Regions from separate parts of the Streptomyces sp. NPDC015242 genome, predicted to be linked through region 1. Evidence: riboswitches for the same ligand, from Rfam matches in the RefSeq annotation. Region 1 holds a riboswitch; the other holds the start of a gene.
The links. Region 1 has a riboswitch for cyclic di-AMP ahead of ACF07N_RS14680 (M23 family metallopeptidase). Riboswitches for the same ligand answer to the same signal wherever they lie in the genome.
Positions count from the first base shown of each region.

Region 2: another riboswitch for cyclic di-AMP. It lies ahead of ACF07N_RS21000 (peptidoglycan DD-metalloendopeptidase family protein); the one in region 1 lies ahead of ACF07N_RS14680 (M23 family metallopeptidase).

Region 1 is NZ_JBIBUF010000004.1:18,569-23,794, reverse strand. It holds gene ACF07N_RS14690 (dihydrofolate reductase family protein) at 1-1,093, shown strand, start outside; tRNA gene ACF07N_RS14685 (tRNA-Met) at 1,156-1,229, shown strand; cyclic di-AMP (ydaO/yuaA leader) riboswitch at 1,528-1,684, shown strand; gene ACF07N_RS14680 (M23 family metallopeptidase) at 1,696-2,727, shown strand; gene ACF07N_RS14675 (PrsW family intramembrane metalloprotease) at 2,827-4,224, opposite strand; gene trmB (tRNA (guanosine(46)-N7)-methyltransferase TrmB) at 4,302-5,132, opposite strand; gene lhgO (L-2-hydroxyglutarate oxidase) at 5,175-5,226, opposite strand, start outside.
Region 2 is NZ_JBIBUF010000006.1:92,091-97,316, forward strand. It holds gene ACF07N_RS20990 (TetR/AcrR family transcriptional regulator) at 1-507, shown strand, start outside; gene ACF07N_RS20995 (SGNH/GDSL hydrolase family protein) at 578-1,363, opposite strand; gene ACF07N_RS21000 (peptidoglycan DD-metalloendopeptidase family protein) at 1,604-2,545, opposite strand; cyclic di-AMP (ydaO/yuaA leader) riboswitch at 2,550-2,707, opposite strand; gene ACF07N_RS21005 (alpha-galactosidase) at 3,025-5,100, opposite strand.

The DNA of each region.
Region 1 (5,226 bases):
CCTCGACGGCTACCTGGACGACACCGGCCCCGAACGCCTGCTGCTGTCCAGCCCGGCCGACTTCGACCGGGTCGACGAGGTCCGCGCGTCCGTCGACGCGATCCTGATCGGCGCCGGCACCCTCCGCGCCGACAATCCCCGGCTGCTGGTGAACGCGCCCGCGCGCCGCGCCGCCCGGGCCGCCGCGGGCCGGCCGGAGTACCCGCTCAAGGTCACCGTCAGCGGCTCCGGCGACCTCGACCCGGACGCCCGGTTCTGGCACACCGGGGGCGACAAGGTGCTGTACACGACCGACCGGGGCGCCGAACGGGCCCGGGCCCTCGGCATCGCCGCCGACGTCGTCCCGCTCGGCCCGGACCTCGACTGGCGCCGGCTGCTGACCCACCTGCACGACGTCCGGGACGTACGGCGCCTCATGGTCGAGGGCGGCGGCCTGATCCACACCCAGCTCCTGACCCAGGGCCTCGCCGACGAACTCCAGCTGGTCCTCGCCCCGCTCTTCGTGGGTGATCCGCGGGCCCCCCGCCTGTTCGGGCCCGGCGGCTACCAGGGCGGCCGGCTCCGGCTGCTGGAGACGCGGCGGATCGAGGACGTCGTCCTGACGCGCTACGCCCCGACCGCCCCCGGCATCGCCGGCCTGCCCGCAGCCGCCGACCACCACTGGCTCGCCCTCGCCTGCGAGCTGGCGGAGCGCTGCCCGCCCTCGGACACCGCGTTCAGCGTGGGGGCGGTGGTCGTCGCCGCCGACGGCACGGAACTGGCCCGGGGCCACTCCCGCGAGGGCGGCGATCCGGTGGTGCACGCCGAGGAGGCCGCCCTGGCCAGGATCGACCCGGCGGACCCGCGGCTGGCCGGCGCGACCGTGTACAGCAGCCTGGAGCCGTGCGCCCGCCGCGCCTCCCGTCCCGCCCCCTGCGCCCGGCTGATCCTCGACGCGGGCGTTCGGCGGGTCGTCACCGCCTGGCGCGAGCCGGACACCTTCGTCGCGGCGGCCGACGGCAGCGGGGTCCTGGCGGCCGCCGGAGCGGAGGTCGTCGTCCTGGCCGAGCACGCGGAACGGGCCCAGGCGCCCAACCGCCACCTGCTGTCCTGAGGGCCCGGCGCCGGGGGTGGTCCGAGCTGTCCTGCGCATGGCGTACACTGGAGACACAACGACGCGGGGTGGAGCAGCTCGGTAGCTCGCTGGGCTCATAACCCAGAGGTCGCAGGTTCAAATCCTGTCCCCGCTACTGAAGGCCGAGGGCCGGAATCCGAAAGGGTTCCGGCCCTCGGTGCTTTTCCCGTTCCACCGACGGAACCCCTCACGCACGGTGAGCGAACCCTCCCGCTGCGCATAACAACTGACACACCGTCAAGTCCCGTACGTCACACGGGAGGCGGTCAACTCGCCCGATTTGGGCCGGTCATGACGGGAACGTCCGCGCGAAAAAGGTTAATGATCAAGCGGAAGCGCTGGAATCCGCACCGCGGCTCCATTAACGTTCGATAACGCAGCGCGGTCGTCCCAGCCGTCACAGAAGGCGGCTCCGTGCGCACGCGCCGAATCCCGAAAGGGAACCGGGGAACCACCACTTGGGGTGAATCGAGCGGATGCCGCCGTGGAAGCACGGCCGGTATACGCGCGTAGGAGACCTTCCTGCTCCGAACCCGTCAGCTAACCCGGTAGGCGAGAAGGAAGGAAAGGAGTACGCCTACGTGGCGTCCAACCGGCCTGCCCCCGTGGCCCCGTTCGCGACGGAACAGCGCGACACCGAAGTCTTCGGCTACGGCGGTCAGCGCACCGACGAGGGCCCGTTCCAGGAATGGAACCCCACGGCGGAGTCCATCCGTCCCGTCCGTGGCCGGCATCGCGTCACCAAGCAGCGCGGCGGAGGGCTCGCCCGCAGCTCCACCGTCCTGGGCGTCGGCGTCATAGCCGCCGTGGGCGCCGGCGGCATGGCCAGCGCCCAGACCGGCAAGCCGCCGGTGTCGATCTCCGTGCCGGACCTTCCCTCGGTGGGTTCCCTCATCTCGGACGACGACACCCCCGAAGGTTCCGCAACTCCGCTCAGCGACCTCGCCACGGTCGCGACGGACACCGACGAGGGCACCTCCGGCGCCGGCGAGGCCCTGCGCGCCCGGATCATGGCCCAGGTCGAGTACCAGCAGGACCAGATCGAGACCAAGGCCGCCGAGGAAGCCGCCGCCGCAGCCGAGAAGGCCGCCGCGGAAGGCGCCGCCAAGGCGGAGAAGGAAGCCAAGGCCAAGGCCGCCGAGGCCAAGCGGAAGGCCGGGGAGGAGGCCCGCAAGAAGGCCGAGGCCGAGCGGCTCGCCGCCCTCGCCAAGCAGTACACGCTGCCGACCTCCTCGTACACCATCACCTCCAGCTTCGGCCAGGCCGGCGCCTACTGGTCCTCCGGCTACCACACCGGCCTCGACTTCGCCGCCCCCACGGGCACGCCGATCAAGGCGGTGCACAGCGGCACCATCACCGAGGCGGGCTGGAACGGCTCCTACGGCTACAAGACCGTCCTCACCCTCGATGACGGCACGGAGATCTGGTACGCCCACCAGTCGTCCATCGGCGTCAGCGTCGGCCAGAAGGTCAGCACGGGCGACGTCATCGGCCGCGTCGGCGCGACCGGCAACGTCACCGGGGCGCACCTGCACCTGGAGGTCCACGCCGCCGGCTCCAGCAGCGGCATCGACCCGATGGCCTGGCTGCGGGGCAAGGGACTCAACCCGTAAGCGGCGAGCGCCACGCGAGGCACCGGCAGCCCTGACGACGACCCCCCGACGTCAGGGCTGCCGGTTCTTCTCCGCCTGGGCCGGCGGCTGCGCGAGTGATCAGGACCTGTACGGGTTGTACGCGGGGTAGGGCGTGGGCTGAGGGGCGTATCCGTGCCCGTGTCCGTGCCCGGACTGGTGACCGTGGGCGGGTGCCTGGGCGTGCGCGGGGCCGTGGCCGTACGCCCCGGGGACCGGCCAGGGCGGGGCCGTCACCCGGACCGGCGGGGCCGTGAGCCGGGCCGCGTGGTCCAGGGCGGGGCGGGCGGCCTCCCGGCGGTGCCACAGTTCCGCGAGCAGCTCCAGCTCCCGTACGGCGAAGTCGGCCCCGGCCCGGCCGCGGCGGGCCCGGTGCCGCAGGAACGCGAGCGACGTCGCGTACGCCTCGTACCGCGCCACCTCCCGGGCCGCCGCCTTCCCGGCGTGCCGGCGGGCGTACTGGCGGGCGATCCGGCGCGCCCGCATCGAGCCCAGCGCGTACGGCTCGGCCGGGGCCAGCCAGCCGGCCACCGCGTAGGCGGGCAGTTCCGTCCGCACGGTCCGCAGCTCCCGCTGCCGTGTCCAGATCACCAGCCACGTCAGCAGCCCGAAGATCGGCACCATGAACGCCGCGTACACGGCGAAGAACCCGTACTCGCCGAACGCCGACGAGCCGTTCCACATCGCGTGCATGCCCATCGCCAGCAGCAGTCCGGCGACCGGGAAGGCCACGCGGCGGACGTGCTGGCGGTCCGCCGAGAGCGCGGCGACGCCGAAGCCGATGCCGGTCAGGACGGTGAACAGCGGGTGCGCGAACGGCGACATGATGATGCGGACGAAGAAGGTCGCCGCCGTGACCGAGGCGATGCCGGTGTCGCCGGTGAGCTGGTCGGTGCCGAAGGCGGTGCCCAGGTAGAGGATGTTCTCGGTGAACGCGAAGCCGGTCGCGGTGATGCCGGCGATGACCACGCCGTCGACGATGCCGGTGAAGTCCCGGCGGCGGAAGAGGAAGACCAGCAGGACGGCCGCCGCCTTGGCCGTCTCCTCGACGACCGGCGCTATCACGGTCGCGCCGAGGGTGTCCGCGCTGGACGGGTCGGCGGTCGCCGTCGCTATCCATCGTGTGGCGAAGCTGTTGGCGACGATGGCGATCAGCGCCGCCGCGCAGGCGCCCCAGGCGAAGGAGAACACCAGGTTGCGCCAAGGGCCCGGTTCGACGCGGTCCAGCCAGCGGAACGAGGCGATGAGCAGGGGCACCGGGAGCAGCGCCAGGCCGAGCCCGACCAGGAAGCCCTCCGTGCCGGTCTCCTCGCGGACCAGGGCGAGGATGACCAGGCCGGATATCGCGAGCAGCGTGGTCGGGGCGCCGTAGCGCACCCAGGGGCGCTGCCACCAGTGGGCGTGCCGCAGCCGGTCGGCGGTGGGGGCGCCGTCGGTGGGAGCGCTGGGGTACGACGGGTGTGGGGGGCAGGTGGCCACGGCATTGACCCTAACGACGGAGGGGCGCTGTCCGCAGGCGGGAGAGGTGCCAGGGCGGTGTGGTGCGGTGCGTGCGGTCAGACGCCGGCGGGGGACTGGTCCGCGTGTGGTACGCGGCGGAAGAGGAGGTCGTTCACGACATGTCCCTTGTCCAGTCCCTGGCCCTCGAAACGGGTCAGCGGCCGGAAGTCGGGACGCGGCGCGAAACCGCCGTCCGCCTGCGTGTTCTCGAAGTCGGGGTGGGCCGTGAGCACGTCGAGCATCTGGTCGGCGTACTCCTCCCAGTCGGTCGCGCAGTGCAGGATCGCGCCCGGCGCGAGGCGGGTCGCGGCGAGGGAGAGGAACTCGGGCTGGATCAGTCTGCGCTTGTGGTGCCGCTTCTTCGGCCAGGGGTCGGGGAAGTAGACGCGCAGGCCGCCGAGGGAGTCCGGGGCCAGCATCTCGCGGAGCAGGATGATCGCGTCGCCGTTGCCCACGCGGATGTTGGACAGGCCGTTGCGGTCGGCGAGGTTCAGGAGGTTGCCCTGGCCGGGGGTGTGGACGTCGACCGCGAGGATGTTGGTGGCGGGGTCGGCGGCGGCCATCTGGGCGGTCGCCTCGCCCATGCCGAAGCCGATCTCCAGGACGACGGGGTTGTCGTTGCCGAAGAGGTCGGGCAGGTCGAGGGTCCGGCTGCCGTCGATGTCGAGGCCCCACTTGGGCCACAGGCGCTGCAGGGCGTCCGCCTGGCCGGCCGTGACGCGGCTGCGCCGCGGCTGGAAACTCCGGATCCGCCGCTCGAAATGGGACCCGGCGGGATCGGCCTTCGGCCCGTCGGGGAAGCGCGGCTCTCCCTTGGCCCGGGTGTGGTGGGTGGCGCCCGGGGTGGGGGGGAGGGGGGTTTCGGGGGCGTTCGCGGAGTCAGACACAGTGAGGTCGATTTTACGGGGTGGTGCGGGCCGTCCCGGCGGTTACTGCTGTGGCGGCCCACCCGGCCGTGCCGCTCCCAGGGCGCTCAACGCC
Region 2 (5,226 bases), on a different contig from region 1:
GTGAGCAACGCGCTGGTGCTCTACCACTTCGCGTCGAAGGAGCAGTTGGTCGCGGCAGCGTTCCGGCACGCGGCCGAGGCGGACCTCGCACACCTGCGCAAGCTGCTCGGCCGCCGGACGTCGGCGCTGCGGCGCCTGCGCTCGGCCGTGCGCTGGTACGCCCCGACCGGCCAGGCCAAGGGCTGGCGGCTGTGGATCGAGGGCTGGGCGGCGGCCCTGCGCGAGCCGGCGCTGCGGGAGGTCACGCAGGACCTCGACCGCCAGTGGAAGGCGGCTCTCGCCGAGGTGATCGCGGAGGGGGTCGCGGCGGGTGAGTTCCCCTGCCCCGACCCCCGGGCCACGGCCCTCCGCCTCACCGCGTTCCTCGACGGCCTGGCCGTCCAGCTGACGTCCTACCCCGGGGCGCTGCCGCGCGCCCGGGCCCAGCAGTGGACGGAGGAGACCCTGACGCGCGAACTGGGCCTGGCCGCCGCCCCCTTGCCCCCGCCGATGAGCAACTCGGCGTAACGGCCCGGGGCGTGGCGCGGCTCGGCGGGGGCGACGGGCGAAGGCCCCACCCCCACCGAGTGCGGGCGTCTCACGCCACGGCGGCGATCCGCATCCGGATGTCGTCCGGCGACAACGCCCCCTTGGCCGTCACATGGTCGCCCGAGGACTCCCCCCGCAGCCGGCGCCCGATCCACGGCACCAGGAACTCCCGCGCCCAGTGCACGTCGTCCCGCCGGACCTCCAGCGTGCCCCGCGGCGGCAGCGGCGGCCACGGCTGCTCGGGGTCGGCCGGCACGTCGAGCCCGAGCACCTGCCCCGCCCGGAGCGCGACCCGCGTGTGCCCCTCGGGAGACAGGTGCAGCCGGTCGGCGTCCCAGGCCCTGCGGTCCTGCACGCTGCGCAGCGACCACAGATCGAGCACCGGGCAGCCGTACCGGTCGGCGATGGCGCGGACGTGCCCGTTGTACGTGGCGATCTTGCCGCGCAGATGCTTCAGCACGGGCATGCCACGGGTGTCGAACCCGGTCGTCACCATCACCGTCCCGGCCACCGCGGTGAGCCGCGCGAGCGCCCGCTCGAAGCGCTCGGCCACCTCGTCCGGATCGGTGCCGGGCCGCAGGATGTCGTTGCCCCCGGCGCAGAAGGACACGAGGTCGGGGGCCATCTCGACGGCTCGCGGCACCTGGTCCGCCACGATCTGGTCGAGGAGTTTCCCGCGCACGGCGAGGTTGGTGTACCGGAAGTCGCCCTCGGGCCGGAGGTCGGCGAGCAGGACGGCGAGCCGGTCGGCCCAGCCGACGAACGCCCCGTCGGGGCCGGGATCACCGACGCCCTCGGTGAAGCTGTCCCCCACCGCCACGTACGACCCGATCACTGCTCTGCTGTCACTCTTCGAATCGTCTGCCACAGCCGCTCATGATTCACCCTCGAATGTGACCTACGCGACCGTAGGAAGGGGTTGACGGGCGGTGAGATAAGCCACTGCCAAAGTGTTCGCCAACTGTGGAATAGCCGACCGGACGGGAGTGTTGCCGCCGTCCCGCGCCGAAGGCCGGACCCGGGGTGCCGGGTCCGGCCTTCGGTGGCGTGTCAGGCGGGTGGCCGTGCGATCGGGTCAGCCGACGGAGACGCCGTGGGAGCGCAGGAAGGCGACCGGGTCGATGTCGGAGCCGTAGCCGGCCGCGGTGCGGATCTCGAAGTGCAGGTGCGGTCCGGTGACGTTGCCGGTGGCGCCGGACAGGCCGACCTGCTGTCCGGCGGTCACGGTCTGGCCGGCCGAGACCGAGAGCTGCGACAGGTGGGCGTACTGGGCGTAGTGACCGTCGTTCAGCCTGACGACGACCTGGTTGCCGTACGCGCCGCCCCAGCCGGCGGAGACGACCGTGCCCGCGCCGACGGCCTTGAGGGAGGTGCCGGTCGGGACGACGAAGTCGACACCGGTGTGGTAACCGCTGGACCACATGCTGCCGGACATGCGGTACGGGGTGCCGACGGTGGCACCGTCCACCGGGGAGCTGTAGCCACTGGCGTTGCTCTGCGCGGCGGGCTGGGCGGCGGCCGGCTCGGCGGCGGTCTCCGCCTTCGCCGGTGCGGACGAGGACTTCTTCGCGGGCTTCTTCGCGGTGCCCTTCGCCGGCTCCTCGGCGGAGGCCTTCGGCGCGGACGGCGCCTCGGGCGCGCTCGCCGCGGCCTTCTTGCCCAGGGAGAGCTTCAGGCCCGGGTGGATCAGGGACGGGTCGTCGCCGACGGCGTCGCGGTTGTCCGAGTAGAGCTTCTTCCAGCCGCCGCTGACGTTCTGGTCGTCGGCGATCTTCGCCAGATAGTCGCCCGCCCTCACGGTGTAGGTACGCGCGCCGGTCGCCTTTCCGGCGGCCTTCTTCCCGGCGGCCGGAGCCGCCTGGACGGCCTTTTCCGGAGCCGACTGGGCGGGGGCGGCGTGGGCGCCGGCGGCACCCATGAGGGGAAGGGCGAGAGCGGCTCCGCCGGTTCCGGCGACGGCGATGGAGCGGGTGAAACGCTGAGTCTTGGGACGGCGGTGCTTACCCTTCGCGGGCATGGCGCATTCCTCTCCGTCGCCTGCGAGGTGAGCTGTCGGGTGCGGGCTGGAGATGCCCGGCCGCGCCGAGGCGCGGCTCAACCCCAAGCCCGTTCCGGGAACCGGAACAGGCGTCTTACCTGTGGGTCCCCCGCTCCTGCCGTACGTCGGGTCAGTGGGTGTGCGGGCTCCGGGCGGCGGCAGGATTAGGCGTCCGTCCGGAGTGGACTGGAACGTAAGCGACCAGGACGCGGCGGGACAAGCTTGCGGTTGCCCGTGCGGCCTTTTTCCTCGACGCGTCGACACATTTCCCGTCACCGAGCGTGGATTTCCGATCTTGCCTTTTCCTCAATGGCCTCGCGAAACACCCTGATTACGTGCACATGGCGACAACACATCGTCACCGGTATGACGATGGTCACGCACCTTGCCCCCATCTCCTGTACGACCAGGGCACGTTATGGCGAACCGGCCTAAGCGCCTTATTCGGACAAGAAGCACTACTTCCGCTTAAGGCGGACCACGGCGGCGTCCAGGTCGCCACGCAGACCGACCCGCAGTCCGTGATGCAGCAGCACGCCCCCTCGGTGAAGTTCGCCCGTTTCGAGGCATTCGTACGTCGCCGCCGGATCGATGCCGCGGAGCCGGAGTGCCGGACCGGGCTCGCCGTAGCGTTGCGCCGGGAGCCAGGCGAGGACGACCGTCTCGTCGCCGAGGACGTACTGCACGGCGCTCAGGCCGCTCCCCGGGGGTCGCAGCCGGTACAGGTCGCCACGCTGCACCACGGGCCGGATCTCCTTGTAGAGCCGCACCCACTCCCGCGCCTCGGCCAGTTCCTCCTGCGTCCACCGCGTGAGGTCGCCGCCGACCCCGAGCACCCCGGCCATGGCGCTGACGAACCGGAAACGCAGGGAACTGGCCCGGTGGTTGAGCATGGCGTTGGGGCTGTCGGTGACCCAGGCGGCCATCACGCGCGCGGGGTGGATCTGACTGAAGCCGTGCTGGACGGCGAGCCGGTCCAGGGGGTCGGTGTTGTCGGACGTCCACACCTGGTCCGTGCGGCTCAGCACGCCCAGGTCGATCCGGCCGCCGCCGCCCGAGCAGGACTCGAAGGCCACACCCGGGTGTGCGGCCCGCAGCCGGTCCAGCAGGGCGTACAGGGCGCGGACGTGGTCCACCCAGAGCCGCTGCGGATACGGATCCTCCGGCCAGCCGGCGTCGGTGAAGCAGCGGTTGAAGTCCCACTTGACGTAGTCGATCGGGGCGCTGGAGAGGAGCCCGTCCAGCTGTCCCCACAGATACTCCTGGACATCCCGCCGGGCGAGGTTGAGCACGAGCTGATTGCGGAACTCCGTCCGCTTTCGTCCCGGTTGGTACTGCACCCAGTCCGGGTGGGCGCGGTACAGGTCGCTGTCGGGGTTCACCATCTCGGGCTCGACCCAGATGCCGAACCGCATGCCGAGGCCGTGCACGTGGTCGGCGAGGGGTTTCAGCCCGCCGGGGAAGCGGTCGGGGTTGGGCGTCCAGTCCCCGAGCCCCGCCCGGTCGCTGGTGCGCGCCCCGAACCAGCCGTCGTCGACCACGAACAGCTCGACGCCGAGGGCCGCGGCCCGCTCGGCGAGCGCCCGCTGCTGCTCCTCGGAGATGTCGAACTCGGTGGCCTCCCAGGAGTTGAACAGCACCGGCCGGTCCCGCCCGGCGTCCGGGATCACGTACTTCCGTTGCCAGGCGTGCCAGGCGCGGCTCACCCCGCCGAAGCCGCCGTCGCTCCACAGCCCGGCGAAGACGGGGGTCGTGTACGACTCCCCGGCGCCCAGAGTCAGCAGACCCGAGTCGTCGTGGCCGGCGCCGCCGGTGATCTGCACGCGCGCGTCGGGGAGCTGGGCCACACAGATCCGCCACGAGCCGGACCAGCCCAGGGCGCAGCCGTAGACCTCGCCGTGCTCCTCGGTCGCGTCGGTGTCGAGGGCGACCCAGGGCAGATGCTGGTGGCCGGTGTGGCCGCGGCGGCTGCCGATCACCTTCTCGCCGTAGGTGAGCTCGGAGCGCACCAGCCGGGACTCGGCCGCCCAGCGGCCGTGCAGCTGGGACAGCCGCCAGGTGCCGCGGTCGGGCAGGGTCCAGGCGGCGGAGTCGGCGCGCAGCACCTCGGTCTCGGGCCCGCGGTTGTCCAGGGTCACCCAGCGCTCGACGACGTCGGCGCCGGGGCGCATCCGGTAGTGCAGGGTGATCGTCAGGCCGCCGTCCCGGAAGCGCAGGCGCAGTTCGCCGTCCGGCGTGTCGTGCCCCTCGAAGACCCACTCGGTGCCGCGCCGCCCGGCGGTGCGCACGGACAGGGCCGGGCGGACGAACCGGGGGCCGCCCTCGACGGGGTACTCCTCGCGGCCGTCGAGCGGGGACTCGAAGGGCCGGTACTCCGGCAGCGGACGGGCGGCGAGGGCCTCGGCGTCGGCGAGCGTGATGCGCGGGCCCCAGTGCAGATGCAGCAGTTCGTGCCGGTCGGTGACGTGGACGGCGTAGCTGCCGGCCGGCCCGGACAGCACCCAGGTGCGGCCGTCCTCGGAGATGTCGATCATCGAGCCCCCACAGGTTCGAACAACCGCGAACAGGTGCGATCACGCGGCAACATCATCGGGGGCGGCGGGCGCTCCGGGCAACGCCTGTGGACACTTCATTGCCCCTGGCACCCATGTCGTATGGTC